DNA from 2 places in the Pseudalkalibacillus sp. JSM 102089 genome. Region 1 is predicted to be linked to the other one. Evidence: predicted binding sites of a transcription regulator. Region 1 holds the regulator's gene; the other holds the start of a gene.
What was found. Region 1 encodes LexA, which represses DNA repair genes until DNA is damaged. Its sites were predicted from a motif close to CGAACATATGTTCG; they were not measured.
Positions count from the first base shown of each region.

Region 2: a site for LexA is predicted at 2,371-2,384, ahead of ruvA (Holliday junction branch migration protein RuvA). Genes of this name have one in related genera too.

Region 1 covers NZ_JBEWYW010000001.1:447,660-464,268, reverse strand. Annotated here, with positions in the region: gene ABVF21_RS02325 (C40 family peptidase) at 1-723, shown strand, start outside; gene ABVF21_RS02320 (hypothetical protein) at 929-1,366, shown strand; gene ABVF21_RS02315 (NUDIX hydrolase) at 1,412-1,876, shown strand; gene ABVF21_RS02310 (dihydrofolate reductase family protein) at 2,009-2,542, shown strand; gene ABVF21_RS02305 (hypothetical protein) at 2,789-2,971, shown strand; gene ABVF21_RS02300 (DUF4083 domain-containing protein) at 3,031-3,276, shown strand; gene ABVF21_RS02295 (dihydroorotate dehydrogenase) at 3,812-5,653, shown strand; gene ABVF21_RS02290 (VOC family protein) at 5,862-6,266, shown strand; gene ABVF21_RS02285 (hypothetical protein) at 6,423-6,686, shown strand; gene ABVF21_RS02280 (GNAT family N-acetyltransferase) at 6,907-7,425, shown strand; gene ABVF21_RS02275 (hypothetical protein) at 7,452-7,760, opposite strand; gene ABVF21_RS02270 (DUF11 domain-containing protein) at 8,360-9,796, shown strand; gene ABVF21_RS02265 (GNAT family N-acetyltransferase) at 10,004-10,558, shown strand; gene ABVF21_RS02260 (Type 1 glutamine amidotransferase-like domain-containing protein) at 10,616-11,251, shown strand; gene ABVF21_RS02255 (iron chaperone) at 11,315-11,686, shown strand; gene ABVF21_RS02250 (hypothetical protein) at 11,971-13,260, shown strand; gene lexA (transcriptional repressor LexA) at 13,516-14,139, opposite strand; gene yneA (cell division suppressor protein YneA) at 14,291-14,611, shown strand; gene ABVF21_RS02235 (YneB family resolvase-like protein) at 14,615-15,265, shown strand; gene ABVF21_RS02230 (DUF896 domain-containing protein) at 15,332-15,568, shown strand; gene ABVF21_RS02225 (HesB/YadR/YfhF family protein) at 15,686-15,973, shown strand; gene sirA (sporulation inhibitor of replication protein SirA) at 16,134-16,577, shown strand.
Region 2 covers NZ_JBEWYW010000004.1:115,904-132,512, forward strand. Annotated here, with positions in the region: gene ABVF21_RS11180 (phosphotransferase) at 1-72, shown strand, start outside; gene ABVF21_RS11185 (YhcN/YlaJ family sporulation lipoprotein) at 150-776, shown strand; gene ABVF21_RS11190 (YebC/PmpR family DNA-binding transcriptional regulator) at 891-1,640, shown strand; gene ABVF21_RS11195 (BofC C-terminal domain-containing protein) at 1,744-2,280, shown strand; gene ruvA (Holliday junction branch migration protein RuvA) at 2,408-3,010, shown strand; gene ruvB (Holliday junction branch migration DNA helicase RuvB) at 3,023-4,021, shown strand; gene ABVF21_RS11210 (DUF2905 domain-containing protein) at 4,024-4,221, shown strand; gene queA (tRNA preQ1(34) S-adenosylmethionine ribosyltransferase-isomerase QueA) at 4,349-5,395, shown strand; gene tgt (tRNA guanosine(34) transglycosylase Tgt) at 5,392-6,534, shown strand; gene yajC (preprotein translocase subunit YajC) at 6,575-6,847, shown strand; gene ABVF21_RS11230 (TIGR04086 family membrane protein) at 6,890-7,279, opposite strand; gene ABVF21_RS11235 (ArsB/NhaD family transporter) at 7,347-8,696, shown strand; gene ABVF21_RS11240 (YetF domain-containing protein) at 8,852-9,517, shown strand; gene spoVB (stage V sporulation protein B) at 9,551-11,104, opposite strand; gene ABVF21_RS11250 (COG2426 family protein) at 11,225-11,710, shown strand; gene ABVF21_RS11255 (post-transcriptional regulator) at 11,800-12,057, shown strand; partial or broken gene secDF (protein translocase subunit SecDF) at 12,169-14,383, shown strand; gene ABVF21_RS11265 (cation diffusion facilitator family transporter) at 14,518-15,426, shown strand; gene ABVF21_RS11270 (LapA family protein) at 15,465-15,800, shown strand; gene recJ (single-stranded-DNA-specific exonuclease RecJ) at 15,933-16,609, shown strand, end outside.

The DNA.
Region 1 (16,609 bases):
TCATCTACTTTGGTGGCCGCGATGGTCTTTTCTCCGGTCTTAAGTGAAGGGGCATTTGCTAAGGTCGACTCAAATGACGTGAAGCAAAGTGATTCAGTTAGTTCATCATCACTTAACGTTCTGAGCGGGGATCGTGGCGAGGCTGTTACGGCACTACAAACAGAACTGGAATCTCTCGGTTATTATTCATATAACTTGGATGGTATTTATGGTCAGATTACAGAAGACGCCGTTGAAGAATTTCAAGAAGACGAGGGACTTACTGTAGACGGTATAGCTGGACCTGAGGTTATGGGTGCGCTATCCTCAAGTGAATCCGAAGCGACTGAAACGTCAGATGACGCTCCTACTGAATCCGTTTCCGAATCCGAAGTGGTTTCCATTGCGGAAAGCTTAATTGGAACGCCATATGTATGGGGCGGCACGACACCAGACGGGTTTGACAGCAGTGGCTTCATCCAATATGTGTTTAACGAAGCTGGAGTCGACATATCACGAACGGAACGTGATATGTGGAAATATGACGGGACAGAAGTAGATTCTCCAGCAATCGGAGATGTTGTCTTTTTTGAAGGGACTTATGATGTAGAAGGAGCTTCACATAGCGGAATCTATATCGGCGACAATAAAATCATCCATGCTGGTAGCGGCGGTGTAGAAGTCACTGATCTTAGCTACGACTTTTGGCAAGACCATTATTTAGGCGTTAAATCATTCAAATAACCATCATATAAGGCCAGCGTGATTTATAAATAATCGCGTGGCTACTTCAAGAGGGATGCTAATCATTTCATAAGATGATTAGCATCTTTTTTTGCAGTTCATTGAGCGCTGCATGAAATCTTCTCATTTATTTACAATCGTCATCTGTATGGATATCATAGATATTGAGAAAAGATATCTTGTGTAATGAAAGTGAGATTCAATCATGTCAAAACATCACGCACTACAAAACATCTATCAAAGAAAGTTAGCGGTAAGCGTTGCTTATATTGTGTTGGTGTCCCTTCTTACGTCAATGCTATTTTATCCGGAAATGTCATACTTCCATGGTGTGAACCATCTATTCTTTGAAATATTTTTAGCTATCTACATTTATGGCATTTGGGCTTCTTTGTTAAGTGACGTCTTAGCCTCGATTCTATCGGATCGAACTAGATTACGAGAGGTGTATGGATCAGCGTTCTTTCATATCGGGGCTGGAGCACTCTTTGGCCTTGGGACCATGGCTATCGCTGTTTCGTTTTTCTTATTGGATCGCTTTTTCATGAAATACATAAAAGTAAATTGGACGATCCCTTTCATATGTTTTGGAATTCTAGTTCTCATTTTTATTCTAAACTTGAATAACTATTTTCCGTCTTAGTTAAAAGATCAGTAGAATAATCATAAACAACTATGGAGGTTAGTTATGGATTACATACAGCACCTACGTTCTATGGTAGGTCACGAGAAAGTCATTATGGTCGTAGCGGGGGCGATGGTTTTTGATGATGAGAATCGATTGCTGTTACAGCTTTGCACTGATAGCGAGTCATGGGGACTGCCAGGTGGGTTTATGGATTTGAATGAATCGGTTCAGGAAACGGCAAGACGAGAAGTATTTGAAGAGGCGGGACTTGTGTTGAAAGGCATGTCGCTGTTCGGGATCTATTCTGGCCCCGATAAAGAAAAAACGTTTGGTAATGGCGATCAGGTGTCACCGGTTCAAATTCTTTTCCGCTGTCATGATTTTGAAGGTAAGCTACGAGGAAGTGACGAGTCGTTGGAGACAGCATTCTTTTCACTAGCTGATCTTCCGGAAAACCTCTTCAGTGAGCACAGACTTATGATTAATGATCTTGTAAGTGGTAAGGAGCAGCCTATCATTGGGTAATAGAAATGATTCAAGTAAGGCAACATATTAGAGGTTAAATGTGAGATAGTAAGAGAGATTCGCCGTCTTTTCATTATTTGATATAGTGATCTTCCAACAAATCACTTCAACGAGTATATAGGAGGGAATTCAATGCCAAAGCGGAAAGTATCCGTATACATCGCAACTAGCGTTGACGGCTACGTTGCAACAGAAGATGACTCACTCGACTGGCTTTTTAAAGTTGATCCAGAAGGTGACGCGGGTTATGGGGAGTTCATGAAAGATGTTGACACACTCATCATGGGGCGACGTACATATGACTGGATAATGGAACAAGAGAACGGGGTTAACCCGTATGAGGGAAAAGCTTCCTATGTGTATACGACTCAATCACGAGAAAACACAGACGATGTTACATTTACATCGGAAGACCCTTCTTCATTATTGAGTAGATTAAATGAGCAGGGTGGAGAGACAGTATGGCTGATCGGTGGCAGTGTATTGGTTCATGAATTTCTTGAGAAGAATTTGATTGATGAATTCATTATCTCGCTTGCACCAGCGTTAATTGGAAAAGGAATTCCATTATTTCAACACAGTGAGATCAAGCATGACCTGGAGTTAACCGATGTGCGCCAGTATGGTCAGTTTGCACAGCTTCATTACTTAGTGAAAAAAGGATAATGTAAGATATTGAAAAAGCCGTTCAATCAAATTGTCCAAAAATCGTTTGGGCACATTGATGAACCGCTTTTTTTATGCGATTTTGATAAGAAAATGCTTGAAGGACGCAGTTTATTGGTAAAAATATGGTATTGTTTAATAGTAGATGAATGGGATTATGAAAGTGATTCCAAAAAAGTTATTGGAGGGTTTTTTTGTATTTACTATTATCGATCTTTTTAGCCTCTATTTTTAGGGTTCATTTTGATGATGACTGGGCCACTAGTAGGTGGAATTGTAGCGTTTGGCATCGTTGCTGGTTGCCTTTTTCGTGGACTGTATCTCCTCCATGACATCCATCACAGAGTTTCTAAGATTACCCCAGAAAGAGATAAAGTAAAAGAAGCTTATCAAAAGTACCTAAATGAGCGTGAAAGCTCTTCCTCTTGAAGAAGTTGATGAGAGCCTAGCTTTAAATATTGGGTAAGTAAGTAGGATAAAGATTAGAATTGGAAGATAAGGTAGAAGCACATTGTATCTCATCTAAGAATATCAAAGAATGGAGTAGTGGTAGTTTGGATAATGGACCTTCCTTGTTGATCTATTTGATGACAATCATATTGTTGGGCATCACTGTAGGATCTTTCGTATTATTTATAAGACGGCTGCTTATTAATTCAAAAGTTAATCATAAGCGAACGAAAAATGTTGAAGAGAAGCTCGATAAGATTATCGAGTTGCTAGAAGAAAAATAATTAAAATATGTCCGTATGAAGAAGTGGAAGCTTGAGTAAATCTGATTGTGGCGTGTATGCGCGCAGTCTTTTTTCTATTTCTGTTTAACGGTGATCGAAAAGGAATGAGAAATTCCTAGTTCCTTAAAATAAACAAGAAATAACAGTCCCGCTATTTAGTTAAAGAACGATTCATTAGGAAGGCGTGATTTCTATGACTCTGTTAAGAAAAGTTAATTTGTTATTGGCAATCGTAGCAATAGGAATGGCTTTCAATCATTTTTTTATTTTGCCTAACGCGATTTCTAGTCAAGTCTTTATCTCATTTTTGTTTGTCATGTTTCTACTGTTTGGAATCGAAAAAATAAGAGAAGAAGAACAAACTAAAAAAATAGCCAATACATACATTGTTACCGCGGTTATACTTTTCATTCTGTTAATGACTGATTTATTATAAAAAAATATAAACTAATGGAAACGCCTGCGTCTCAGAACAGAGCTTATTTCATAACATAGTAAACTATAATTAAATTATGTAAACTAGAAGGATGATTATATGCCGGACTGGTCCTACCATGTCATGTTTAAACCTTTTCTATCAAAATGGAGTCCCGAAGCTTCAAGAGAGTTTATTCATCAGTCCATGAATCGTATCGCTTCACTTCCAGGTGGACAGCATCTCATTCATTTTTTAGGAAGAGAAGAGGTAGCGGGTGAGCTGATGGTTAAGATCGAAGACATTACTTTTCCAGGCTGTGTGGGTCTATCAGGCAAAATTGATCCTAGACTTTCTGGTTTAAAAGGATTTAGCCATTTGGGGTTTGGCTGTATTGAAATTGGTCCGATTACGAAAGAGCCATCTGAAGAATACACGAAACCAACGAGGCTACAAAATGGAAGTATTGCTTTTTCTGAACAGGGAGAGAGAGCGGGCCTTGCAAAGACGCTTCAACGGTTAGATCAAGCCAAGTTGGTTCAGCCCGCTATGTTCCAGTTAAGCGGTAAAAGCGTTGAGCTGATTGAGATCGCTAGAGCTTTAAAACCTTATAATGGTGTTTATGAAATCCATTATAATGAAATCGATTTTACGAATATGGATGTGCTGAGGTCCATTCGAGAATGGAAAAGCATTTATGTTCGAGTGCCAGGTAATCAAATTGAAAAAGCTGACTTGGATTCTATTTCTCCATACATAACGGGTGTTGTGATTGATAAAGTGCAAGGTTTAGATACGTTAGCAAACCTTGCGATACATAAGGAAGCGTTAGCCTATTGTCAAAAAGAATTTCCTTCATTACGATTGGTGACTGTGGGTGGAGTGAAAGAGCCAGAAGATGCTCTACAGCTAGTGAATAACGGTGCTGATTTGTTGTTCCTATCTGGTGAATATGTCGAAGCTGGGCCAGGGTTGCCTAAGAGAATTTATGAAGCGATGAACGATAGCGCATTTGAAGAAGAAAGTCGTGGATGGAAAGACTACTTTTTGTTTGGATTATTTATCATGATCGGTGGCATGATTGCTTTAATGTTAAGTCTCACTTCGATCGTTTTACCATATGATGAAAGGTTTATGCAGCTAACTCGTCAGGAGCTGTTGCTCTTTAATGAACGACTCTTATGGTTTATGGCACATGACCGAATGACGTTAGCTGGAACGATGATTTCTGGTGGCATTGTTTATATGACGCTGTCTTATAACGGAGTTAAGTACGGAATGTTGTGGGCAAAGCAGGCGATTGATATTGCCGCAATTATCGGTTTTCTAGGCATCTTGCTTTTCATTGGCTATGGGTACTTCGACTGGTTACACTTGCTGTTTTGGATTGTGTTATTACCCTTTTACTTTAGAGGATACGTGAAAACGAAAGGTATAAAGAGAACGCCAAAATCACGAAACCGTCGGAATGACCAGGCATGGCGTAAAGGCGTTATTGGGCAATTTTGTTTTGTTATGCTTGGATTTTCATTTGTTCTTGGTGGAGTGATTATTGCCGGAATTGGTGTGACAGGGGTTTTTGTCCCAACGGACTTACAATACATCTGCATGCCAGCGGATCTCATTCAGTCCTTCAATGATCGATTGATCTCAGTCATCGCCCATGACCGTGCTGGATTCGGAGGAGCGATGATTAGCGTTGGATTGTTAGTGCTCATGTCTGCTCTCTGGGGCTTCCAATCGGGGAATACATGGCTATGGTGGATGTTTCTTATAGGAGGATTACCTGCGTTTGTAGCAGGAATTTATGTACACATTATGATTGGCTACACGACGTTTATTCACTTGCTTCCAGCTTACATCGCTCTTGCGCTATTTTTTGGAGGATTATATTTTTCAAAACGTTATTTGATGGCGAAGTATTCATCTCGAAGAATTAGTGCTGAATCTTCAATTGTTTAATGGGGTCCTATTTTAATTAGAAGCTGAAGTTCACTTTATGGGGCTTCAGCTTTTTTATATGAATTATTTCCTCATATCATCCTAAAGTCGTAGAGAAGTTCATTCATTGTTCTAGCGCCATGATGCTGGAGAAAGCTTAAAGTATACGTATGTAACAATTAGATTGTTGAAATAACCTGCTTATATATGGTAATTGGAGGGAACGACGATGAAATTTCAAGATTTTAACGCAATGCAAGTTCGAATAGCTAGGCCGACCGATCAATTTGATAAGGTTATTCAGTTTTATGAACATGGATTAGGCTTGCAGCGAGTGGCTGAATTTACTGGACACGCAGGATATACGGGAGTGGTATATGGTTTACCTCATCTATCTTATCAACTAGAGTTCACGTCACATGAAGAAGGTAGCCCTTGCCCTGCTCCTACTGCTGATAACTTAATCGTTTTCTATATTCCAAATGGAGAAGAGCTGAAGAGCGTAGCAAAAAGACTTAATCAAATAGGGCATAGGGAAGTAGAACCTGAAAATGTGTATTGGAAAGAGAAAGGGATAACGATTGAAGATCCTGATGGCTGGAGAGTTGTACTAATGAATACAGAAGGGATTTAAACTTAATAGATACGTAACATTTATACTTGTAGTTGGAATTGAGTGTGGAATAATATGTTAAAATCAACGGTAAGGATAAAAAGGATTTATTATATTGAAACTGCTCACACCAAAATTACGTAAAGCGTCACCACGTTAAAAAGGAGGAGGGGACAAATGACACCTGTTATCTTAACAATTATCACGGTTACAGCCTTAATTGTAGCTACATTTATTGTTTTACGGAAAAGAAAAGCGGCTGGATTGACCGGTATAAAGAGTGCTTTAACGCCAGTGTTTCTCTTTCTCATTGCGATCGTGAACCTTTTAGCTTACTGGTTTGATTTCATGGGAATGATTAACTGGGTTGCGATGATGGTTTTTCTCTTACTCGGTGCTTATTTCACTAAGTACTCCTTGAAAACCGAAAACAACACTTAATCTGTTGTTTTGACTGAAATTGTGTAAACGATGGTTGTTCGGATTGCGTTGTTAGCGACGATGATGCTATCGATGCTTGTTTATATCTACCGTCACTCACTCTTCAATAGGCCTGAAGACATTAAACTGCTTAAGTCCTTGTAGGGATTTGATTGTTACATGGATTGATTCACGATAGGTAAAGTTCTACTATGAATGATTTAGCGTGGGGGAGAACATGATGGAAGTTAAAATACATAAACTTCAAGAAAGTGATGCGGAATCATTGTTTCACTTTGAAGTCGCAAACAGAGTTTATTTCAATAAGATGGTCCCAGATCGTGGAGAAGATTATTATAAATTTGAGACGTTTAACGACAAGCTCGTACAATTAGTAACTGAACAATCTCTCTGTTTATCGACCTTTTACCTTATAAAAGATGAAAATGGCACGATCTTAGGAAGAATTAATTTAGACTTCAGTTCCATCAACAATTGCGCCGAGCTTGGTTATAGAATTGGTGAAGGTTATACCGGCAATGGAATAGCAACTAGAGCGCTCAAGCTTTTATTAGAAAAGACAACCAATCTCGAAGTCATTCAATGCATAGTAGCTAGAACAACTCAAGATAATGTCGCCTCACAGAAAGTACTTGCGAAAAATGGTTTTACACATGCTTATACGGATCAAGATGAAGTCTTATTGAACGGCAAGTTTGTATCGTTGCTTCATTACATATGGGAAAAGGAAGCCCGTTGATTATTATGATCAGCGGGACTTTATTATTATCCAGCTTGCCTTTGTGCAAGCTCTTGATTAAATAAGAGAAGAGCGGATGTATTATCATCTGCTAACTTTAACCTCTCTACGATCGTAAGCGTTTGTGCTTCTTCATCAATTTGTTCTCGTAAGAATTCCTGTACAATAACTGTTGTTTGCGGGTCGATTTTTTTAATATAGTTATAGGCCTGACGGTAGGAATTAGTGATATTTTTTTGATCCATATACGCTGATATTGCTAGGTACAACGTTGTAGAAATGTGTTCGATTAGAATCAACCTGTTTAACAGGTCTTGAACTTCCTTCTGTACCATTCCATCCACCTCGTCATCTTCATATAACTCAATGTACTAAGTAGTTATTTGTCTCGTTACACCATAAAAAGTTTAGTAGAAACAGCCGCTTGTTTGAATTAGATGACTCATTAATATTTTGAAATAGGTTCAAATGGCATTTTTAGTGACAGCTTTAACAAAGCCATAAACTAAAATTATTATATATTATTAAAACCCCTTTGAATTCGTATGATCGAGTTTAAAGGTTTTTTGATTTTTTCATAAAAGTAACCCGTTTCATCTTGTTCATGATCTTCATATATTATCGTATGATCAGTTGAAGTTAAGAAAGAGAAATAAGACAAAATTCACAAGGAAGATCTTCTATCAAATTCCAGAAAAGCAAAATGTCTCTGATAGTTTGCAATAACTTAATGTAACTGTTCCGGAACTTGGCGTTATCGTAGAAAAAGGTAATTGAACAATGTATTTTCAAACTAGTCGAATATGTACACCCTGTCCTAACGCAATGCATACAATATATAAGGAAATATTAAACAAAGGGTAACTTGAAGTAGATGAAAAATTTAATTTATCATGTTTCGAGCCTACTATATTGTTAGAAAGGATAACTGATTATGGCTTTTATAAATCGATTTTCAGTTAATAATTGTGGAGCAATTACATTTACAGGAAATACCCTTGGGCTTAGTGGAATTAGTAATACACCAAATACGGCAGGAACAGATGGTACAATTGGTGCCTTCATTACGCTTGATAGTGCTTCAACTGTCGATGCCTTTCCTCCACCAGCAATCATAGGATCAGCTGGTACAACGACAGACTACACGGAAAATGAATCTCAAGCTGTTCTCGTTCTACCTGTGGGAAGTACGGTGCTCTATGCTGAATTGATTTGGGGAGGATTATATATAAGTAATGATGAAGACCTGTCGGCATTAATAGATGATGACATTTTATTTTCTACTCCGCTCGTAAGTGACACCCCGATTACACCTGATCCTATCACAGCAAATGAATTTAACGGTTTTTATATGCGATCAGCAGATGTTACAACGCTAGTGCAATCTGCTGGAGCAGGAACGTTCAGTGCTGGAAGCGTGCCAGCAATTGTTGATTCAACAGGTTTTGTTAACCATGCGGGGTGGACGTTAGCAGTTGTTTATGAAAACACAGCATTAAATAACCGTAATATGAATCTTTATGTTGGAGCAGATGGACAAGTAAGTAACGGTAACCCGATTGACGTCCCGATAACGGGTTTTTTAACTCCTCCGAGTGGTGACGTAGATGCAAGAGTGCTCTTGAGTGCACAAGAAGGTGACGCGAATATTAGTGGGGACCAGGCGGAATTCGGTGAAGACGCCTTATCGCTAACGAATTTGTCAGGGCCTCGTAACCCGGCAGGAAACTTCTTTGGTTCGCAAATAACAGATGATTCAGGAAATTTAGATACGACTGGTTCTTACGGTGATCGAAATCAAAACCCTGGTACTCCTGGGACAAACATATTGGCGGGAAGACAGGGATGGGACATTAGCAATGTTGATGCGACCAACTACTTACCAAATAATCAAGCATCTGCGTTATTTCGATTTAGTTCCACAGGTGATCTTTATATGCCTAATGCGCTAGGCGTCCAGATTGACTTTGGGGAAGCAGACCTAGAATTGGATAAAGAAGTGAGTAAAACAATCTCGTACGCTGGAGACGTTTTAACATACACCGTTACAATAACAAACGATGGCGTAGTAGAAGCTGACAATGCTTTTTTTGAGGATCTACTTTCTGATGGTTCAGAGTTTATTCCAGATACGGTGAAGATAGACGGCGTTACCCAACCGGGACTAGACCCGGCGGTGGGCTTCTCTTTAGATCCAATTCCAGCAGGAGATTCACGTGTGATCAGCTATAAAATACGTGTTGGTAGCAAGTGTTTTATTATTAATGAAGCAACTCTTACGTATAGCTGTGGTAAAGTTGCAACTAGTAATTCAGTGATTACAACAGCTTGTCAGCGGTGTTGCGGGGATGACGGTGGGTGTTGCTGTTAGTGAAAGGATGCTGTATTTATGCTCAGCATCCTTTTTTTATGTTATAGAGATTTACTACCCCTATCAGTGACTGTAAACTAACTGATTGCTAGATAGAAATATTTTTTAGAAATAGAATAAATAAAAGATGGCATTTTTCTAAATATTTTGAAATAATTGGAAGTGGTTAGCTTTCCATATATTTATGAAAAAAAGGTGGGGTATCGTATGTTTAGGTTAAAAGTGAATGAAGAGGTCTCCTTAAAGTTACTTCAAAACGAAGATGCGCAAGAGCTATTTGCATTGGTTGACCATTCGAGAGATTATTTAAGGGAATGGCTGCCCTGGGTAGACAATATGAAAGAAGAAGAGGATTATTTGCCAGTGATTGAAATGTGGCTAAAGCAGTTTTCTTCACATGATGGATTTCAAGCAGGTATTGTGCACAATGGAAGATTAGCAGGCATGGTTGGATTCCATGGCATCGATTGGTCTAACAAGAAAACGAGTATTGGCTATTGGCTATCTGATAAGTTCCAGGGTAAGGGGATTATGACAGCTGCCGTTAATGAACTAATTGTTCAGGCATTTGAAGAATACAATTTGAATCGAATTGAAATACAGTGCGGGATAGAGAATGAAAAAAGTCAGGGAATCCCTAGACGTCTTGGTTTTAAACCAGATGGAATCATAAAAGACGCTGAATATTTGTACGATCACTTTCATGACACTATTCTGTACAGTCTTCTCTCGAAAGAATGGAATGAATATCGTGAGAGTTAATAAACGAACAGAATTTCAAAATACTTTATCGTATAGGGGTATGAATGAGGTGTATTAATGGGAAAGTTATACTTTTATAGCGATCAATTAAATGAAACACCCGGCAACCGAAGATTAGATGAATTATTGTTTAGTGGGGGAAACAAAAAGATTAGCTACATACCTTCAACGGAGGATGAAGAAAAGAATTATTTCGGTACTAAAGTGAATTATTATCGAAACTATGGAATCGAGAATATCATGTTTTTCGATTTATACAGTGAATTTGAACCTACGAAAATAGAGGAATTATTGAGTTCAGATATAATTCATCTCTCAGCAGGTAATCCGCTGGAATTTAGTAAGGCTCTTAAACATCGGCATATGATTCACGTTCTTTTAGATTTCTATAATCGCGGAGGAATTCTTGTTGGGGTGAGCGGAGGAGCGGTTCAACTCGGTAGATCTACAAAGCTATTTCAGATGTTTACAGAAACAACTAGCGAGGCGTTGTACCAAACTTTGGGTCTTGTCGGTTTCGAGTTTTTACCTCACTACAATCGCTGGAGTTCAGATTATAAGAGTAAAGTTTGGGAGTATGTTAAGAGAACAGGAACAACTGTTTATGCAGCGAATGACGGCGATGGAATTATTTTTGAAGAGGGTAAACTACAAATGATAGGTGATATAGTAGTGATGAATAGCGAGTTGTAATGGTACTATCTCAGTAAGATATGGTACATCACTACATTTGCTTGTTTTATAGGAGGACTAAAAATGGATGTATTTGAAGAATATTTAGCAAAGATAGAGAACCTGCAGCACCGAGAGCGAACGGAACAAGTTTTGACCTGGGTACAAAATGAATTTCCAAACCTGGTGCCGAAAATTGCCTGGAATCAGCCAATGTTTACAGATCACGGAACATTTATTATTGCCTTTAGCGTAGCAAAACATCATTTGGCTGTTGCCCCTGAAAAGAATGGAATTGTTCATTTTTCTGAAGAAATGAAACTTGCTGGCTATGACCACACTAAACAACTAATGCGTATTCCGTGGGGTAGTTCAGTTGATTTTTCATTACTTAAAAAAATGATCGAATTCAATATTCATGATAAGGCAGACTGTTCAACTTTCTGGCGCAAGTGAATAAATAGGCGGGACAGGCTTTTATTCGGATCAACCGATTGATCGCCGCTATATGAGATTACATTTAAACTAAATGAAGTTCATTAAATGATAGCTAAGCTTATCTATATGTCGAAAGATGCAGAGAAAACGTCACGGTTTTCTATAATATAAGTATGTTATCCATACATGATCCACTTCGAATGATTCATTTTTGATCAGAATACTTGTAATAGTTTGAAAAATGCAACCTCCCATCTCTACAATAGAAGATAGTTCAACTAGAAGGGGAGGAAAACAGAAATATGAAATCTAGGGAATGGAAATATGGGATTGCGCTTTTTCTTGTAGGGATGTTAACTTTCGGTTTCTCACCGTTAACTGGAAGTGCCAAAGGTGATTGCTTTAACACTGATGCGGCGCTAACACCAGAGGAGCAGCGAATGGAAGACGGTGCCCCTATCCCACAGCAAATTATGGATAAGGCGAAGTTTACAGTTTTTGCAGATGAATTTAAGGAAGATTTGTGCAAAGCGAAAAGTGTAAAAAAAGCAGAGAAAGTGATCGAAAAGCATGGTGAGAAGCTGTGGGATACGGCTGTGGCTCGAGCTCAGGGCGAACGAAATGATTTAGGGGAACTAGATCGTTATGATGATCGCCCGCTATATTGGACTCGATTACATATGACTGCTGCCCTCAGGCAATGGGAACCATCATATACAGTAACGGAGAAAAAGCAAGAAGAACTGATGAAGAAACTAGAGTACACGTCAAGGGGAATTACTTCTATTGATTTTCCAAAAGGGAAGAAAGTTAAGCGCGTTTTAGTAAGTGGATTTGATCCATACCGTTTAGAACAGGAATTTAGGAGATCAAACCCTTCTGGCGCTGCAGCGCTTCAAATGGATGGGAAAGTCGTTTTGACGGAAGAAGGTCCAGCTTTTATTCAAGCAGCGAATTTTCCGGTACGATGGGATGATTTTGATGAAGGAATCGTTGAAGATACATTTGGACCTTACCTGGTTAATAGTAAAGAGCAGGTGGATCTCATGATGACAATCAGTCAAGGGGGTCCAAAAGCTATGACCATCGAAGGGTTTGCCGGGAGATGGCGCACAGGGGTTGGAAACACTCTTGAAGATCGCTCAGAAGTTATTCCGACAGTGAGCAATTGGCCGATGCCTGAAAAACTGCCGGAATTTATTGAAACAACGCTTCCTTACAAGGAAATGATTGCAGCCAATACTGGACCATGGCCGGTGGAAAGAGGCGATGAAGTATGCGAATGGCTCGCACCAGAATATCGTGATAAACCGTATGAATGCCATGAAGGGGGTCCGACTGAAGGATCAAAAGCTCGTAAAGGAGGAGGCGGAAGCTACTTATCGAATGAAAGTCAGTACCGATCCAATCGTGTGCGAATTGGGATAGGAGCTTATGATATTCCGGGTGGACACCTTCACGTAGCCGCTCAGGAGTACTATCCTGAAGATCCTTCCGTTTATATCACTGATGAGTTCCAAAAGTTCCGTCAGGCGACAGTAGATCAAACAGTTGAATTAGTTATAGCGGCTTCAGAGGCTGCTGAAAAGTAACCGTTTAAGAATAATGTTAGAAGTATACAAAACCGCTCTTCATTTAAATGAAGGGCGGTTTTGTATAGCCTGTAAGAGTTAAAAGTAGGTCGGTGAGGTTGGTTGTAATGTAAAGCTACACCCCTATGCTCTTCAAACTGCGATCATTTACACAGACGGAGGGATTAATAAATAAAAGAAGAGAAGAAGCTCGTATTGTTATATTATAGCCCAGAAAGCTTATATAACATAAAAAAAGAAGCGCACGCAGCGCTTCTAGTGAATGGAGCGAAAGACCCCAATTACTTTACCAAGAATAGAAACGGAATCAAGAATGATCGGTTCCATCGATGAGTTTTCCGGTTGAAGTCGGAAGTAGTTGCTTTCTTTAAAGAATCGTTTAACAGTTGCTTCAGCTTCATCTGTCATCGCGACAACAATATCACCGTTATTTGCAGTTGGTTGTTGCTTCACAATGACCATATCACCGTTATAAATACCAGCTTCGATCATACTATCCCCTTCAATCACAAGAATAAAAGTATGCTCTTCATCCTGTGCAAACTGCTCTGGAAGCGGGAAGTATTCTTCTACATTTTCAATGGCAGTGATCGGTTGACCAGCAGTTACTTTACCAATGACGGGAACGTTTACAGTGTGTTGACGAGGAATATCGATTGTTTCATCAAGACCAAGCACTTCGATAGCTCTTGGTTTTGTTGGGTCTCGTCTGATATACCCTTTTTTCTCGAGTCTTGCCAGGTGGCCATGGACAGTGGAGCTTGAAGCGAGTCCAACAGCTTCGCCAATTTCTCTTACAGAGGGTGGATAACCCTTTTGCTTAACTTCGACTTTAATAAAGTCCAGAATGTCCTGCTGACGCTTTGATAGTTTCATAATATCTGGCACCTCGTTCCAATCTATCTATTTGTTAGTAGTATACCAGAATTTTTGTTCGCATACAAACATAAGTTCGAAGAAATTAGTTGACACGAACAGAGGTTCTGATATACTAAAAACAGAACAAATATTCGCATATGGGGTGATTGGGATGAGAAAGCAAGCTGGGGGCTTGTCTGGAGTTGATTTTCTTGTCATTATATCTTTTGTAGCTGTGTTAATTATTGTGTTTTTATCTTTGCGAACAGCTGCAGCTGAGGAGTATGATCGTTACACAACGGTACAATTGGAGCAGGGAGATACTGTTTTAGAAATTGCGGAAGAATTCCGTACTGCACATGAGTTGTCTGATCGGAAGTTCGTCAGCTGGGTTGAAGAAGTGAATAGCATTGATGCAAACCGAATTACAGCAGGAGATACTCTCATCATCCCTGTTGAAGCGAACGCTACCGCACTTGGGGGTAAAGAATAAAGTATGAACGCCGTTATTTATTGTCGGGTAAGCACAAAGAAAGAAGCACAGGAGTCTTCTCTTGCCAGGCAAAAAGAAGAACTACAACGATTTGCATCACAGTCAGGTTTCATTATACAGCGCTTGATTGAAGAAAAGCACAGCGGGTATGACATTGATCGCGATGGCATACTCGAGGTGCTTGACTTATTGAAAGAGGGGCATGTTGAGGCATTGCTCATTCAAGATGAAACGAGACTTGGGAGAGGGAATGCAAAGATCGCTCTTCTACATGCCGTCCATAAATATGGAGGGACGATTTATACAGTGAATCAAAACGGAGAACTTCAATTGTCGGAATCTGATTCGATGGTTCTTGAAATCGTTAGTATCGTTGAAGAATTTCAGCGCAAGCTTCATAATCTGAAAATTAAACGTGGAATGGACAAGGCGGTTAAAGAAGGCTATCGACCGCAGCGAAACCTCAGCCAGCAAAATCAAGGTGGGCGTGAGCGGGTGGAAGTTCCAATCGAAGAAATTGTTAATCTACGAAACCGTGGTCTTACGTTTAATGAAATAGCTGCAACGCTAAAAGGATTTGGACATCACGCTTCGAAAGCAACGGTACATAGACGTTATCAGGAATATGTTGACGAGCAGAACGAGAAGCACTAAACTTGTCTATGTTCAAAACATGCGTTAGCATGTGAGATACAAGTTTCAGTAAAGGAGCTATTTTACATGCCTTTTGAAGATAAACTCCAAAGAATTAACGAGCTATCTCGTAAAGCGAAAGAATCATCATTAACAGAAGATGAGAAAAAAGAACAGAAAAAGCTACGTAAGGAATATTTAGCAAATTTCCGTTCTTCTTTCAAAAACCAACTTCATTCTATAAAAGTTGTAGATGAAGAAGGTACAGATGTAACACCTGAAAAGCTTAAGGAAAGTAAGAAAAACCGTCGCTTTCTTCAGTAGAAAATAGCCTAATTTTGCGAAAAGCAAAATTAGGCTATTTTTATGGTTGCAATTTTTCGAATATTCGTTATACTGTACTATAACAAGATGTACTAATACAAAACGGAGAGGGCGGATATGATGTTTGTTGTAACTGATTCTGCAGCTGAGTTTTACAAAAATGAGATGGAACTTGGTAACGGTGATTGCTTAAGGTTATTCGTACGCTACGCAGGGAGTGGAGACAGCGGAGGTTTTTCTCTTGGGGTCATGTCTGATAAGCCTTCATATGATGATTATAAGCAAGAAATTGGAGGAGTTACGTACTTCGTTCGACCGGACGATCAATGGTTTGTTGATCGAATGAAGCTTGATTATGATGAGAGATCCGGCGGTGTTCTTTGTGACCTGCCGAGTATGGCATAGCATTCTAAAGACCTGTACTATAACATATATGTTATAGTACAGGTCTTTTTAATTTCGACAAAACTAGTGAAGCCTAGCCTCCATGTATAGACAATCATTTTATGAGAACTCATTTATACTTTCTTTTATATGAGTCGATTCTTGGGTAGGGGGGAGTTATATGAGGCATTACGAAATGTATTTCGTTAAGCAGCACATTGCAGAACAATATGCTGGTAAGGAGCATCTGTTGTATCAACTTTTCCTCGAAAGGAAGCGGGCTATTCAGGCTGATCAGAAAGAGCTTCTAGAAAAACAGGTAGCCTTTATTACAGAGCCTGTGGAAGAAGAAGAACTAAATACCTGTTTAGTCAATGAATTGGGTGGCTTTCGCACGTATGAATTTAAAAATGAAGGGCATCGATTGTGTATTAAACAATCTAAAAGCGATGCATCTTTATTTGTTAGAAGCGAGAAGATAAATATATATGCTAGCGGATCAAACGAGGCTGAAACAGTCTTTTTTGAAGTGATACGAAAATTAACTCCTTCGTTCTTTGCGATTGACTTCCAATCCGGTCGATACGGGTGGCTTAACCCAATTAAACAACAGAAACTAGTTTGAATAAACTCCTACTATTTTAATAGACGTTATTG
Region 2 (16,609 bases), on a different contig from region 1:
AGTGCCCTATTAGTTAAAGTGGCACAACAAAACGATCTTAGATCACGGTTTATCAACTCAATTCTGAAGTAGGTCCCTCTGTTACCTAGAACTAACAGATTAAAATGAGAAGCCTCCTCACATTCTAAAGGTGAAAGGAGGTTTTAAATATGAAGAAAACAGTCTTGACGCTTTCAACGATGATGCTCGCAGGTGGTTTGATCGGCTGTACAGCTGATAATGAGGCGATGGATACGCGTTATAACGATTCCGCACGTCCAATTGGTTACTACACGAGTGAAGATAATAACGGTGATTACCGTGAAGGTGCAGTAACGGATATGATTGATCGTGACTATTCGAACGGAGTTAAGTCCCCTGACAAAAAGCAAATCGATAAGCGAAATGGCATGAATGGCCCTGGATATATGCGTACAGATAACAATTATTCAGGTTATGATAATGAGCTTTCTACACGACTAGCTAAACGAATCAATAAGCTTAAGAACGTGGATGATGCTCGAGTTATCGTATATGGTGATCAAATTATGATTGCCGTTGATACAAACGACAAAAACGATGCAGATGTTAAAGACAAGGTTCGCAGCGAGGTAGCAAAAGTAACAAAGCAAAAGAATGTGTCAATTTCAACAGATGAAAATGTGTTTGGTCGAATGGGCGATGTTAATAACCGCCTCGAAGATGGAGATGGTTTTGAAGAGGTACAGGCAGATGTAAATGGCATATTAGATGACATCGGAAATGCTGCAAAACGTCCATTTGAAAACAATAAATAACAAAAATAACGAGCGGGCAGTAGCCTGCTCGACTACATATGCAAAACTCTTTTCGGAGACTTGAGCCCTATGATATAGTTGGGAAATCAGTTCATTTGAAAGGAGTTCTCTTAGATGGCAGGACATTCCAAATGGAAAAATATACAGCGTAGAAAAAACGCTCAAGATGCTAAACGTGGAAAAGTATTTATGAAGCTAGCTAAGGAAATTTTTGTAGCTGCCAAGCAAGGAGGGGGCGATCCAGAAACGAATCCCTCATTAAGGCTTGCTGTGGACAAGGCAAAATCATCAAATATGCCTAACGAAAACATTGATCGCGCAATTAAGAAAGCTACAGGGGACTTAGATGGTGTTCAATATGAAAACGTGACGTACGAAGGGTATGGCCCAGGTGGTGCCGCCATTATGGTTCAACTACTTACCGATAATAAAAATCGAGCTGCAGCAGATGTGCGTCATGCTTTTAGTAAAAATAAAGGAAATATGGGTGAAAACGGATGTGTTTCATTCTTATTTAACCGAAAAGGTCTCCTTGTGATCGATCGTTCCGAAAATGATCTCGATGGAGATGAATTGATGCTTCAGGTTATTGAAGCCGGGGCTGAAGAAATGGAAACAAATGAGGATGCTTATGAGATTTATACTGATCCCCAGGAATTTCAAGATGTAAAGCACCAATTACAAGAGAGCGGATTAAGTTTTTCTTCCACTGAAGTCACGATGATTCCAGAAACATACGCCCCATTAGAAAATGAAGATGGGCTTCGTATGTTAAAGCTAATTGATATGCTTGAAGATAACGATGATGTGCAAGATGTTTATCATAATGCTGAAATAAATGATGATGTTTATGATCAATTGTGAGCTACAGTTTTTCTGTAGCTTTTTTTTTATGCATATTCCTCAATAAAATGGAAACGCTAACGGCATGAACTTCTTGAAAATGGAAGAAAGGTGTTGGAAACATATGAAAAGCCTTTATCCACTCCTTCTATTAGGTGTACTTCTTGTTCTTGGAGGAACATCGGCCGTGGCTTATGAAGGAGATGGCATATCACCGGTTACAGGAACCAAAACTCAAGAAAAAGGACCACTAGTCGTTGAAGTTATATTGAGAACAAATTATGCGGACGGTGTTTCAACGAACCAATCTGTATATGAAACTATATGGGCAATGGAAGATTTTTGGAGTCAATACGCTGATTGGCAACTTGTAGATCAGGAAGAAGGACGAATGATATTTGAACGGAATTTAGAAGATATTTCGCCTGCGAGTAAACAAAATGGCCATTTTGGATTAACAGAGGAGGGGGTTCTTACGATATTTGATGGAATTCCGGCAGAAGAGAAAGTCATTCAAACATTTTTTCAAATTGATGTAGGAAAGCTAGAAAGTCAAAGAAGAGAGCAGCTTATGGAAGGAATTCCAGTAGAGTCGTGGTATCAGTTTGAAGACGTCATCCAGTCTTTTTCTAAAATTAAAAAAGAAGAACCTGTCCAGTAAGGGCAGGTTCTTCTTTTGATTTAGACGCTTATCTCCATTTCTAAACGCTCGTCTCCGCTTTTCATCTTTTTATGGTAGAATGGAGAGATAGAAATACATGTTCGTATGTACAGGGGAGAGAGTAGCTTTGATAGAATATATTAAAGGCACGGTTGAATATATTGATACAGAATACATTGTTGTAGAGTCGAATGCGATAGGATATAAAATTTACTGTGGAAATCCTTTTGAATTTCAGAAGTACCGTAATCAATCGATTCAAATTTTTACGCATCATTACGTTAGAGAAGATCTCATTGCCCTTTATGGATTTCCAACACGGGAAGAGCGCCTTTTGTTTGAGAAGCTTCTAAATGTTTCCGGTATCGGTCCTAAGGGAGCTGTGGCGATTTTAGCGACTGGTGAACCTGATAAAGTTGTGAGTGCCATTGAAATGGAAGATGAGAAATTTCTAACAAAGTTTCCTGGCGTTGGTAAGAAAACTGCCAGACAAATCATTCTAGATCTAAAAGGTAAGCTTAAAGGCTTTGGCGCTCCAACTGAGGGATTGTTTGCAGTGGATGAAGTTCAAGAAGAGGGTGCTCATGAGCTAGAAGAAGCGCTAGAAGCATTGAAAGCTCTTGGGTATGCTGAGCGAGAAATTAAGAAGATTAAACCAAAGCTAGTTGAAGAAACGCTAACGACAGATCAGTATATTAAAAAAGCCCTTCAGCTTATGCTGAAGCAATAAGGAGGGAGTAAAGTGGAAGATCGAATTCTATCAGGTGAGCAGGTCGGTGACGACTCATCCGTAGAATATAGCCTCCGTCCTCAGCGATTAAGTCAATATATTGGACAAGAAAAGGTAAAGCGAAATCTTGAAGTGTTTATTGAAGCGGCTAAAATGCGAGAAGAGCCCTTAGATCATGTGCTGTTGTACGGCCCTCCTGGTCTAGGTAAAACGACTCTCTCAGCCATTATTGCAAACGAGATGGAAGTAAATTTGCGTACAACATCAGGTCCTGCGATTGAAAGACCTGGTGATCTTGCAGCTATATTAACCGCCCTTGAACCTGGGGATGTTTTATTTATCGATGAAATACATCGACTACCTCGAAGTGTTGAAGAAGTTCTTTATCCTGCGATGGAAGACTACTGTCTAGATATTGTAATAGGAAAAGGCGAAACGGCAAGATCTGTTCGTTTGGATCTGCCACCATTCACCTTAGTAGGCGCTACGACAAGGGCTGGACTATTAACGGCGCCTTTACGAGATCGTTTCGGCGTACTGAGTAGATTAGAGTATTATCTTGAAGACGAACTTCAAACTATTTTAATGAGAACAGCTGACATTTTCGATGTTGAAATGGACCACGCTGCTGCCGTTGAACTTGCTCGAAGATCGCGAGGGACACCTAGAATTGCCAATCGCTTGCTAAAACGTGTAAGGGATTTTGCACAGGTGAAAGGGGATGGAGTCATTTCGCATTCACTTGCTTCTCAGGCTCTTGAGATGATGCAAGTCGATCCTCTTGGACTTGATCATATCGATCACAAGCTTCTATTAGCCATCATAGAGAAATTCCGTGGAGGTCCTGTAGGAGTAGATACAATTGCAGCAACGATTGGTGAAGAAAGTCATACCATTGAAGACGTGTATGAACCTTATCTTCTTCAAATTGGATTTCTTCAGCGTACACCTCGTGGACGTATGGTTACTCATCAGGTATACGATCACTTTGGTATGGAGATTCCTCAATAGCGATGGGAATTTCAAAGTTGTTTATTATCTTAGGGATCGCCTTCTTGGCCATTGGTGTGTTGTGGTCCTTTATTGGAAAATTACCTGGTGACATCGTAATCAAAAAAGGAAACACTACGTTTTTTTTTCCGATTGTAACCTCAATAGTCGTTAGTATTGCCTTGTCTTTACTCTTTTTTATTATAGGTAAGTTCAGATAAGGGGCAGCTTTCCAAACGCCATTTTCAACATGGTGGAAGGGGAACTGCCCCTTAAGGGTGCGCCAATAGGTAAAGCTGTGGTAAAATCAATAAAGTTGAACTCTTTCTAGAAACAGTGGTGAATAAAATGAACGTAAATGATTTTGATTTCGAACTTCCAGAACGGTTAATTGCTCAAACGCCGTTAAAGGAACGGACAAAGTCCAGATTGATGGTATTAGATCCATTAAAACAAAAGCTTCAGCATCGCGAATTCTCCAATTTAGAGGATTACATAAATCCCGGTGATTGTCTTGTGTTGAATGATACACGAGTCATGCCAGCTAGGTTGTATGGATCAAAAGAAGAAACAGGAGCTAAAATTGAAGTGCTGCTTCTTAAGCAAATGGAAGAGGATCAATGGGAGACTCTTGTTAAACCGGCTAAGCGAGTGAAGCCAGGCACTGTGATTTCATTTGGCGATGGACGTCTAACAGCCGTATGCAAAGAGTCACTTGAACATGGCGGACGTGTATTAGAGTTTCAATACGAAGGCGTTTTCTATGAAATTCTTGATCAGCTTGGCGAAATGCCTCTTCCACCATATATTACTGAAACGCTCGATGATCAAGAACGATATCAAACTGTTTTTGCTAAGCATAGAGGATCAGCAGCAGCACCAACTGCTGGCCTTCACTTCACAGAAGAAATGCTTCAGCGTCTTGAAGATAAAGGCGTTCATGTCGCATTTATTACACTTCATGTGGGTCTTGGCACTTTCCGACCAGTTTCCGTCGATAATATTCTTGAACATGAAATGCATGGGGAATTTTATCAACTGACAAAGGGCACGGCTGAACTGTTGAACAGTGTAAGGGAATCGGGAGGCCGAATCATTTCTGTCGGTACTACTTCAACGAGAACACTTGAAACCGTGGCATCAGCACATGATGGACAATTTGAAGAAGCTTCGGGTTGGACCGACATTTTTATTTATCCGGGTTATACTTTTAAAGCAATCGATGGGCTGATTACAAACTTTCACCTGCCTCAGTCAACATTGATCATGCTAGTGAGTGCCCTTGCGGGAAGAGATTTTGTGCTTTCTGCTTATCGCACGGCTGTTGAGGAAGAGTATCGCTTCTTCAGTTTTGGTGATGCAATGTTGATTTTGGAAGGGAGTACGAAAGAATGACAGAACCAATTCGCTATGAATTAATAAAAACGTGTAAACAAAGTGGGGCGCGTCTTGGAAAGCTGCACACGCCACATGGTACGTTTGATACACCGATGTTTATGCCTGTTGGAACACTTGCGACAGTGAAAACGATGAGTCCAGAAGAACTAAAAGAAATGGGCGCTGGCGTTATCCTTAGTAACACGTATCATCTTTGGCTTCGTCCTGGTCATGATATTGTCAAAGAAGCTGGTGGCCTTCATAAATTTATGAACTGGGATCAGCCGATTCTTACGGATTCTGGAGGATTTCAGGTCTTTAGCTTAAGTGACCTTAGACAAATTGAGGAAAAAGGCGTTCATTTTCGGAATCACATGAGCGGTGAGAAGTTATTCTTATCTCCAGAAGGCGCAATGGAAATCCAAAATGCACTCGGTTCTGATATTATGATGGCATTCGATGAGTGTCCTCCATACCCAGCAGAATTTGATTACATGAAAAGTTCTGTTGAGCGTACGAGTCGCTGGGCTGAACGATGCCTGACAGCTCATGAACGAAAAGATATCCAGGGGTTGTTTGGAATTGTTCAAGGTGGAGAGTATGAAGAGTTAAGAAAACAAAGTGCTGAGGATCTTGTTTCACTTGATTTCCCGGGCTATGCTATTGGAGGCCTTTCAGTAGGTGAACCGAAAGACGTGATGAATCGCGTGCTCGAGTTTACGACGCCTCACCTTCCAACTCAGAAACCTCGTTATTTAATGGGGGTTGGTTCACCAGATTCTCTAATTGACGGAGCTATTCGAGGCGTGGATATGTTTGATTGTGTTCTTCCTACTCGTATCGCGCGAAATGGAACACTAATGACTAGCAATGGTCGTCTAGTCGTTCGAAATGCAAAATATGCACGTGATTTCCGTCCGCTTGACGAGAATTGCGATTGTCATGTTTGCCGCAATTATTCAAGGGCGTATATTCGTCATCTTGTAAAATCCAATGAAACATTTGGCTTTAGATTAACGACTTACCATAATCTCTATTTTCTGTTAAACTTGATGAAGCAAGTTAGGCAGGCGATTATGGATGATCGTCTCCTGGACTTTAAGGATGAGTTTTTTGAACAATATGGGTTTAATAAACCAAATGCGAAAAACTTTTAATCCATAGATTGTATGATTGCTGGAAAGGGGTGAAATGAATATGGGTTCTACGTTAATGAATATAGTCCCGCTTCTACTAATGTTTGCGATTTTCTATTTCCTTTTGATTCGCCCGCAACAGAAGCGTCAAAAGAAAACGAAAGAAATGCAAGCCAGCTTAGAAAAAGGAAATAAAGTTGTAACGATCGGTGGTATGCACGGCATCATTGATGCAATGGATGAAGGTACAATTACAATCCGTACTACAGACGGTACAAAAATGGTGTTTGACCGCGCGGCTATCCGCGAATCAATCACTGAAAACAGCAAGTAACATAATAAAGAGCGTCCTCATCAGAGGGCGCTCTTTGTTCGTCTAAGCCTCTCGATGATTTCCGCCTCTAACATTTACCCCCATGATTCCTCCTAGAATGCAAATCAGACCATAACCAGCATGATAAAGCAATTGTTCAAGATTCATGTTTATTCTGTAACCCAGATACTGAATAAGAAAGAGGAGAATGACGTACATAATGGCTGTTCCTCCTCCTAGTAGCCAACCGCGTTCTCCTCCTTTCCCACCTGAAATAAATCCACCTATAAAAAATGCAATAACTGTAGCAACAATAATGAATGGGCTCAGTCCGTTTTCTGATACAGATGTGAAACGAAGAATTAAAGAAAAAAGCACGCTAGTTGCAAGCACAATCACGATTATTGCTAATAGCCCTGCGCCCATACTTGAGACTGCATGTTTCGATCTCATGGTCTTCCTCCTTAAACGAGATAGTTTGTACATTCTATTCGTTTGAGAAGGAAATAGAAGTCTATTCATGAAATCGAACAGCTCGTCATACGATGTTAGAAACGGGACAGGGAAGGGGCAGCATGGATTGGAAATGATCATCGCGCTCATCATATTTGTTCTTGCTTACGTCGGCATATTAACTGAGAAAATTAATCGTGCGATCGTTGCCTGTGGCGGTGGTCTTCTCATGCTACTTTCAGGAATTACAACCACCGATTCTGCTTTCATGAACCACGTTGATTGGAATACGATTGCATTATTGTTTTCAATGATGATTCTTGTCTCCATTACAAGTCAGAATGGATTGTTTGAATATATTGCCATCAAACTTGCGCAAAAGGTACAAGGAAAACCGCTGCCGCTACTTGCTGTAATAGGGACATTGACTGCAATTGGATCAGCTTTGTTAGATAATGTGACGACTGTTCTTCTTCTCGTACCAATTACACTTACCTTGACAAGGATACTTAAAATTACGAGCATGCCCTTTTTAGTAACTGTTATTTTATCTTCTAATATAGGTGGTACAGCAACATTGATTGGTGATCCGCCGAACATCATGATCGGGCAGGCTGTTGATCATTTAGACTTTAATGATTTTCTATATAACCTGGCACCAGTGGTTGTTGTCATTTATGCTGTGATCATGACAGGTCTTTTATTTTTATATCGAAAGGGATTGACTGTAGACGACGACCATCGACAGACGTTGCTTCGAATTAATGCAGATGATTATTTAAAGAGAGGACCTCTTCTTTATAAATCGTCGATCGTTCTGCTAATGACGATTTCAGGCTTTCTGCTACATCCTATTTTACATACAGAGCTAACTAACATTGCGATGGCAGGAGCGGTCCTTTTATTACTCATCACACAAAATGAACACAAGATTGAAGAGGTATTCGAGTCAATTGAATGGGTGACCTTGTTCTTCTTTATTGGATTGTTCATTTTAATCGGTGGATTAGAGGAAGTAGGGATTATTGATGAAGTGGCGAGAAGTATTCTCTTATACACGGACGGCGATTTGCCTAAAACATCGCTTGTGATTTTATGGGGATCTGGTTTTCTCTCAGCCTTTTTAGATAATATTCCATTTGTAGCAGCGATGATTCCTGTCATTACGGAATTTTCGGGTTATGGAATGACAAACCTTGATCCATTGTGGTGGTCGCTTGCCTTAGGCTCTTGTCTTGGGGGGAACGGAACGTTAATCGGTGCTTCAGCAAACGTAGTAGTAGCAGGTCTAGCGCTGAAAGATAAACAAGAAGTTCGCTTTATTGAATTTTTGAAAATCGGAATACCTGTTGTTTGTGTGTCACTTGCCATTAGTACAATCTACATGTATTTCCGCTACTTGCTTCCCTATTATTGAGGGAAGCTTTTTTTATTTGGACTAAGATCATCCTGTCTATGGTTCACACGTTATTTTAATGAAATGTAAAAATCCGTTTTTTCAATACATTTCCTCATGCTGAGCTGAAACATGGTTACACTAATCAAAACAAGACTGGAAGGAGGGATTCAGGGATGGAATTTATGACAGTCATAATGAGGACACTTGTTTTGTATTTTGTTATCATTTTTGTTTTTCGAGTCATGGGAAAACGAGAAATTGGTCAGTTAAGCATTCTTGATTTTGTTGTCTCCATTATGATTGCTGAGCTTGCCGTTATGTCAATTGAAGACCCTCAAACGCCAATGATAAATACAATTGTTCCAATGGTCATTCTAGTACTTATTCAAATGATTATGGCTTATATTTCATTAAAAAGTGAGAAGGTTCGAGAAATTGTAGATGGAAAGCCATCTGTTTTAATTGATCGTGGTCGAATTGATGAGGTCGAAATGAAAAAACAACGGTATAACTTTGATGATTTGCTTATTCAACTGAGAGAAAATAATGTTGCTTCTGTTTCGGACGTGGAATTCGCCATCCTTGAGCCTTCTGGAAAGCTATCTGTCATTAGAAAAGAGGAAGATAATAAGAAGGAACACCCAGAGACATTGATGCCACTCCCTCTCATTCTCGACGGGAAAGTACAAGAGGAACATCTTGAACGAATTGGAAAAACAGCTTTATGGCTTCGTCAGGAATTAAGAAAAGTGGGTCATAAGGATATTAAACGTATCTCATTCTGTTCTCTTCATAAGAATGGAAGCTTTTTTATTGATTTAAAGAATGAAAAAAGGTAACCAGAGCGGTTACCTTCTTTTTTTCCTCTTCATTTAATGCACATATTTTCCGATAAGAGGAATTCTTCTAAGATCATTTCGGTTAATTAACCCAAGTAATAGAAGAAGGATACAATAAATAATTGATGTTACACAAATAGCAACAAACGTACCGAGTATATCTGATGATGAAGAAGCGAGGTTCTCATACAGAAAATGACCAGCAACTCCGGCACCAATAATGGACGCAACCCCTTTCAATAAATCACTCACTACGATGGAGAAACCAATCGCTTTTACGAGTGTTGCAAAATGGAGAAGCGTTACAAGTAATATTCCAATAACAATCGCTAGAGCAGCCCCCATAATGCCAAGTTCAGGTCTTGAAGCTAGGAAGAAAATTGCGGTGAGCTTTACGCCTGCTCCGATGAAGCTATTGATCATCGCTGCTTTAGCTAAATCTAATGCTTGAAGTGCGGCCGCAAGTGGTCCTTGAAAATAATAGAAGAAAAAGAAAGGAGCCATTACTTGCACATAGATAGCTACATGAGGTGCTTGATACATGATATCCATTAAAGGAACGGCAAAAATATACGTAACAACAACTGAAAGGCCACCTGCAACCATGGATAGTCGAATCGCCTGGCTGAGACGATGCTGAATCTGTTTGTATTGCTTCTGAGCGTGAGCCTCACTGATCGCGGGGACGAGTGAGACTTGTAAGGAATACGTAATAAAAGTAGGCAGAAAAAGGAGTGGGATGGCAAGGCCTGATAAATGCCCGTATTGTGTGGTGGCAAGCGTTGTCGCGACACCAGCCATCGCCAGACTACGGGCAACCATGATTGGCTCAAAGAAATAAGATAACGAACCAATTAACTGGCTTCCTGTTGTAGGAAGTGAAATTTTCATTAAGCTGTTAAATGTTTCCCTCCCGCCTTTTAAATAATTGAAAAAACCGCTTCGAATTTTAATGCGCTTCTTCATTTTGAACATTGAGAACATAAATAGTAAGGAAGCAAGTTCTCCGAGAACAACGGAAATCATTGCGCCCGCAGCTGCAAACTCCACACCGTATGGGAGGAAAGCCCCTGTTAGAACCGCTACAAGGCAAATGCGGACAATTTGCTCGATTACCTGGGAATATGCAGAAGGTCGCATATTTTGTAAACCTTGAAAATAGCCTCTTAGCACAGAGGAAAGAGCTACAATCGATACAACTGGAGCGATAGCAATAAGAGGATAAAAGGTACGGTCGTCTGTGAAAACTTCTTTTGATAAGAAAGGTGCAGCTAGTACCATAATTGTCGTAAAAATGACACTAAGGATAGTGGTAATGGAGAGCGATACAATTAAAATTCGTTTAATCTTTTGTCGATCTCCTTCGGCATCCGCTTCCGCGACCATCTTTGAGATTGCAACGGGGAGTCCCATACGTGTTAATGTAATGGTTAGAATTAGCGTAGGGACAGCCATCATATAAAGACCGACACCTTCTTCGCCCATCACACGAACCATCACTATACGGTTAATAAAGCCTAGCACCTTTGTAATTAACCCGGCGAGAATGAGAAAAAGAGTCCCTCTAAGAAAGGTTTGCTTTGACATATTCACCCTACTTTCTATCCAGTATACACCTGCGAAATTGTAGAAAAGTCTAGATATTTTTTATCACTATGTATATGCTTATTAGGGGACAAAGCATGACAGGCATATAGGAGTGTTTCAATGAAAGAAGAAATTAAACAATTTGTCGTAGAGAACCTTGGTTTTCTACCTCATGAAGTGATTGTAGTTATTGTTTCAGCGCTTCCAATATTAGAGTTGAGGGGTGGATTACCTCTCGCGTATACCTTTGATTTTTCATTTTTAAAGGCGTTCTCACTTAGTCTTTTAGGAAATGTGTTACCGATTATTCCATTGCTTCTTCTATTTCAGCCGTTAAGCAATTGGCTAATGAGATTTGGCTGGTATAAACGATTTTATGACTGGCTTTATCATAGAACGATAAGCAAAAGTAAAAATGTTGATAAGTACGGTGCAATCGGGCTTATTCTTTTTACTGCTGTCCCGCTTCCGACGACTGGGGCATATAGCGCATGTGTCGCTGCTGCTTTATTTGCGATTCGTTTTAAATATGCTTTTCTTTCCATCCTCACAGGAGTCATTATTGCAGGCCTTGGGGTTGGCGCAGCGATTTATTCCATTTTTTAATCCAGGGTTTAAAATGTTTGAAAGGTTATAGCGCCTCTTAATTTAATGCTATGTTGAACGCTAGCTTATTTGAGAAAGGAGACGGCGAGATGAAAGAGTGGAAGAAGGAAATATCCCCAGCGCTTGAAAGCAAGAGAGATGAGTTTTTGCTGTTAGGGTATAGTGGAGCGACCATGGACGAAATCTGGGAATGTCTCCTTGCACGCCTTGAAAGAAACAATGAATTAGAAGAAGTAAAGTTGCACAGACTTGTGAATGAAATTATGCGTTTATCGGTGAATGAATATATGAATTGGTTAACCATTCATGCATATAAAGGCACGAAAACGTTTGAAAGTCAGACTTAGAAAAGACTAAAATTGACAGAAAAATTCATATTTCGATATAATAGCTAATATTGTGTGCTATCCGTTTTACATATGCATTAATGTTGGGGGTTTAGAGAGGAGTTTTATTCCATGGTAAAAAAAGGCCGGATCGTTGCGTTCTTTTTGATCGTCCTTTTACTTGGCGGATTAATTGGAACAACCGTCATGGGTGTAACAAAAGATATTAAATTAGGCCTTGATCTGCAGGGTGGATTTGAAGTTCTATATGAAGTAGAACCGGCTCAAGAAGGCCAAGAACTTAGTCAGGACCTGTTAAACAGCACAGTAAGCGCTTTGTACAAGCGTATTAACGTATTAGGGGTTTCAGAACCTCGTATAACGATTGAAGGGGAAGATCGCATTCGCGTTCAGCTTGCTGGAGTGAAAGATCAAAACCAGGCGCGTGAACTTCTTTCCACTCAGGCTGAGCTCACCTTCCGAACCACGGACGATGAAGAGAAAATGAGCGGAGCCGATCTTAAAGAAGGCGCCGCCAAGGTTGTATTTGATAACAACCAACCCGTTGTTCAGGTAACGCTTAAGGATCCCGAAAAATTTGCAAATATAACTCGAGACCTCAGTCAATTGCCTCAGCCGGATAATCGACTAGTGATCTGGCTTGATTATGAAGAAGGCGATTCTTATAAAGAAGAAGTTACAAAGCCAGCTGATGAACAGAAATTTATTTCGGATCCGGCTGTTAATCAAGTGCTTTCTCAAAATACTGTAGTCATTTCAGGACCACCATTTCAGCTTGAAGAAGCTGAAAATCTAAAAGAGCTTTTAAACGCAGGTTCTTTACCGGTTCAGCTAGATGAAATTTATTCAACTTCAGTTGGTGCACAGTTCGGTGAACAGTCTCTTGATAAAACGGTTATAGCAGGATTTATTGGAGTCGGTTTGATTTTCTTATTCATGCTGTTCTATTACCGTTTGCCGGGAGCAATTGCGGTGATTACGTTAACTACGTACATCTATTTGATTCTTGTTGTCTTTAATTGGATGAACGCAGTATTAACTCTTCCTGGTATTGCTGCACTCATCCTCGGCGTAGGGATGGCGGTTGATGCAAATATTATTACGTATGAACGAATTAAGGAAGAGCTTCGTTCAGGTAAATCCGTCATGTCGGCCTTCAAGGCTGGGGGAAGACGTTCATTTACAACTATTTTTGATGCGAACATCACGACGTTAATCGCAGCAGGAGTTCTATTTGCTTATGGCACTAGCACTGTTAAAGGATTTGCTGTTATGCTAATTACTAGTATTGTTGTTAGCTTTTTGACTGCTGTTTGGGGTTCGCGAATTCTTCTCGGCCTATGGGTCAAGAGCAGGGCACTGAATAAAAAGCCCCGACTTTTTGGCGTAAAGGAGAGTGAAATCGATGAGCTCTAAAGTAAGAGATATTAAGTTTGATTTTGTTAAACATCGTAATAAGTTTTTTGCGATTTCACTAGCTTTAATCGTTCTCGGTGGGTTAGCAATTGCCATATTTGGACTAAACTTAGGAATTGATTTCTCTAGTGGATCTCGTGTGGATCTTCAATCTGATAGTAAACTAACAATAGAAGAAGTAAGCGATGAATTCGATGGTCTTGGATATAATCCCGAATCAGTAACTCTTGCTGGCGGTGGGGATATTGCCGTTGCTGCATTTAAGGATGAGCTTAGCAAAGATGAAGTTGCTGAAATTAAAAATCATTTCATAGAGCTTTATGGTGCTGAGCCGAGTATTAGTACGGTCTCACCTGATGTAGCAGTAGATCTTGCTAAGAATGCGTTTATCGCAGTTGCTATTGCTTCGATAGGAATTATCGTATACGTTGCACTAAGGTTTGAATGGTTACAAGGGCTTGCCGCTGTCGTTGCGTTATTCCATGATGCGTTCTTCATAATTGCGGTATTCAGTATTCTGCAAATTGAAGTGAACATTACGTTTATAGCAGCAGTACTAACGATTGTAGGTTATTCCATAAATGATACGATCGTTACTTTTGATCGCATACGTGAGAATATGAAGTTCGAAAAAAAGGTCAAAACATTTGAGGACGTCGCACGTGTTGTGAATAAAAGTCTTGTTCAAACGCTTGCTCGTTCCATTAATACGGTGCTAACGGTTGTCTTTGCTGCTGCTGCTCTTACGGCCTTTGGCGGCGAAGCAATTAGACCATTTGCGATTGCCTTATTGATTGGACTAGTCGCAGGTACGTATTCATCTCTCTTCATTGCCTCGCAGCTTTGGGCAGTATGGAAGGGGAAACAATTGAAGAAGAAAAAGTTCGCTCCTGTTGAAGGTGAAGCATAAGAGTATTCCTTTGAGGGTGCCCGGATGAAGTAAAGCCATGGCTTAGCCATGGCTTTTACGTGTCCAAATGGAGCGGTGTGAGATTTTGAAATAAGGGAAAAGCTATAATGACTTGTTACGTAAGAGGTGAAAAAATGAATAAAGAAGAGCGGTTTCGAAAAGCAGAGATTGCAGCGATCATTGGTATACTAGGAAATATTATCCTCGCAGTACTTAAAGGTGTTATTGGATCGATCTCCAATAGTCGAGCTCTCATTGCCGACGCCGCACACTCGGCATCAGATGTAGCTGGCTCATTTGCCGTTTTTGTTGGTTTGCGAGCCGCTAAGCTACCACCCGATAAAGATCATCCCTACGGTCACGGAAAAGCAGAGTCAATTGCAGCTATTATTGTAGCTGTGTTGTTGTTATTAGTTGGAGTTGAAATTGGAATAAGTTCAGGAAAGGCGCTATTCAAACCTATTGAGGCACCCGGGACTCTTGCTCTCTTTGCAGCTCTCATCTCGATTGTGGTCAAAGAAGCGATGTTTCGATATAAGTATCGGTTGGGTAAAAAGATAAAAAGTGATGCACTGATCGTGAATGCGTATGAACATCGCTCAGATGTCTATTCTTCCATTGCTGTTCTAATAGGGATTGCAGGTGCTATTTTAGGTAGCGAATTTAGCTTGCCATGGCTCATTTATGCCGACCCGATTGCAGGAATTTTCGTTTCTGTTCTGATTGCTAAAATGGCTGTGAAGCTTGGTTTCGACTCCATTCACACAACACTGGATCATGTGCTGCATGAGGAGGATACGACGGAGTATAAAAAAGTGATTACCGGGATGCCGGGGGTTGTGAACCTTGATGAGTTCTATGCTAGAGAGCACGGACACTATGTTATTATTGATATCAAGCTTGGTGTAGACCCGGATATTTCTGTTAAAGAAGGACATGACATCGGTAAGGATGTAAAAAAGCGCCTTCTTGAAGAAGATGAGGTGCATGATGTGTTAGTCCACATTAATCCTTATGAACCGAAGGAAAAAATGAGAGAGTAATGGAATAAGTATTGTAGTAGAAGAGGAGGTAGATAAGGATGAAGGGACAATGGGGATTAGTTGTAGCACTTATTTTCGCCTTAATTATAGCGGTGTTTTCGGTCGTGAATGTAGATCCTGTACAGGTTAACTATGTATTTGGAACTTCGGATTGGCCGCTTGTGCTTGTCATACTGGGATCTGTATTAATGGGTGCGATTCTTGTGCTTGGTTTTGGAATGGTTAAGTATTACAGAGTGAAAAGAGAGCTAAGAAAGTTACAAAAAGAAAAGGAAAAGTTAAAAACAGCACCAGCATCAAATGAATCAAAAGCTGTCCATACTCCACTTGATGGTGAGGCAACAGATGAGGGCACCGGTACTGAAGGGGAATAATGACAAGAAAGCCTTGATTAAGTTCAAGGCTTTTTATAGTGGATTGACGAGGGATTGTAAAAGATTCCTCTTCTTGAACTATGGTCAAAGCTCCTGAAACTATATATAATGAACAAGTTAAGAGGTGATTCGATGTTAAGGTCTAAAACACGCTGGAAACTGGCTGAAACAGATGAAACAAACATTGATCGGCTCCAGAGTGAACTTGGAATTTCTCGACTTGCTGCTTCGCTTTTAGTTAATCGAGGTATTGAGGGAGAAGAAGAAGCGAAAAGATTTCTATATAAAGAGAATTTAACTTATCACGACCCATATTTAATGGATGGTATGAAGGAATCGGTCGAAAGAATTCAACAGGCGATTGCTTCTGGTGAGCGAATCCTTATTTTTGGTGACTATGATGCCGATGGCGTTAGCAGCACGACTGTACTTGTCTATACGTTACGCGAGCTTGGCGCTATATTTGATTACTATATTCCTAATCGATTTACAGAGGGATACGGACCTAACGAAGCTGCTTTTAGACAGGCACAAGAAGATGGGTATCAACTAATAGTGACTGTAGATACAGGAATATCCGGTGTACATGAGGCTGAAGTTGCTAAAGAAATCGGTATTGATCTCATTATTACTGACCATCATGAGCCTCCTCCGGTTCTGCCCGATTCCTACGCGACAATAAACCCTAAAAAGCCAGGGTGTGGTTATCCATTCAAAGGTTTAGCAGGAGTAGGGGTTGCATTTAAACTTGCGCAGGCTTTGCTTGGAAGAATTCCAGGAGATTTATTAGAGATCGTCGCAATGGGTAC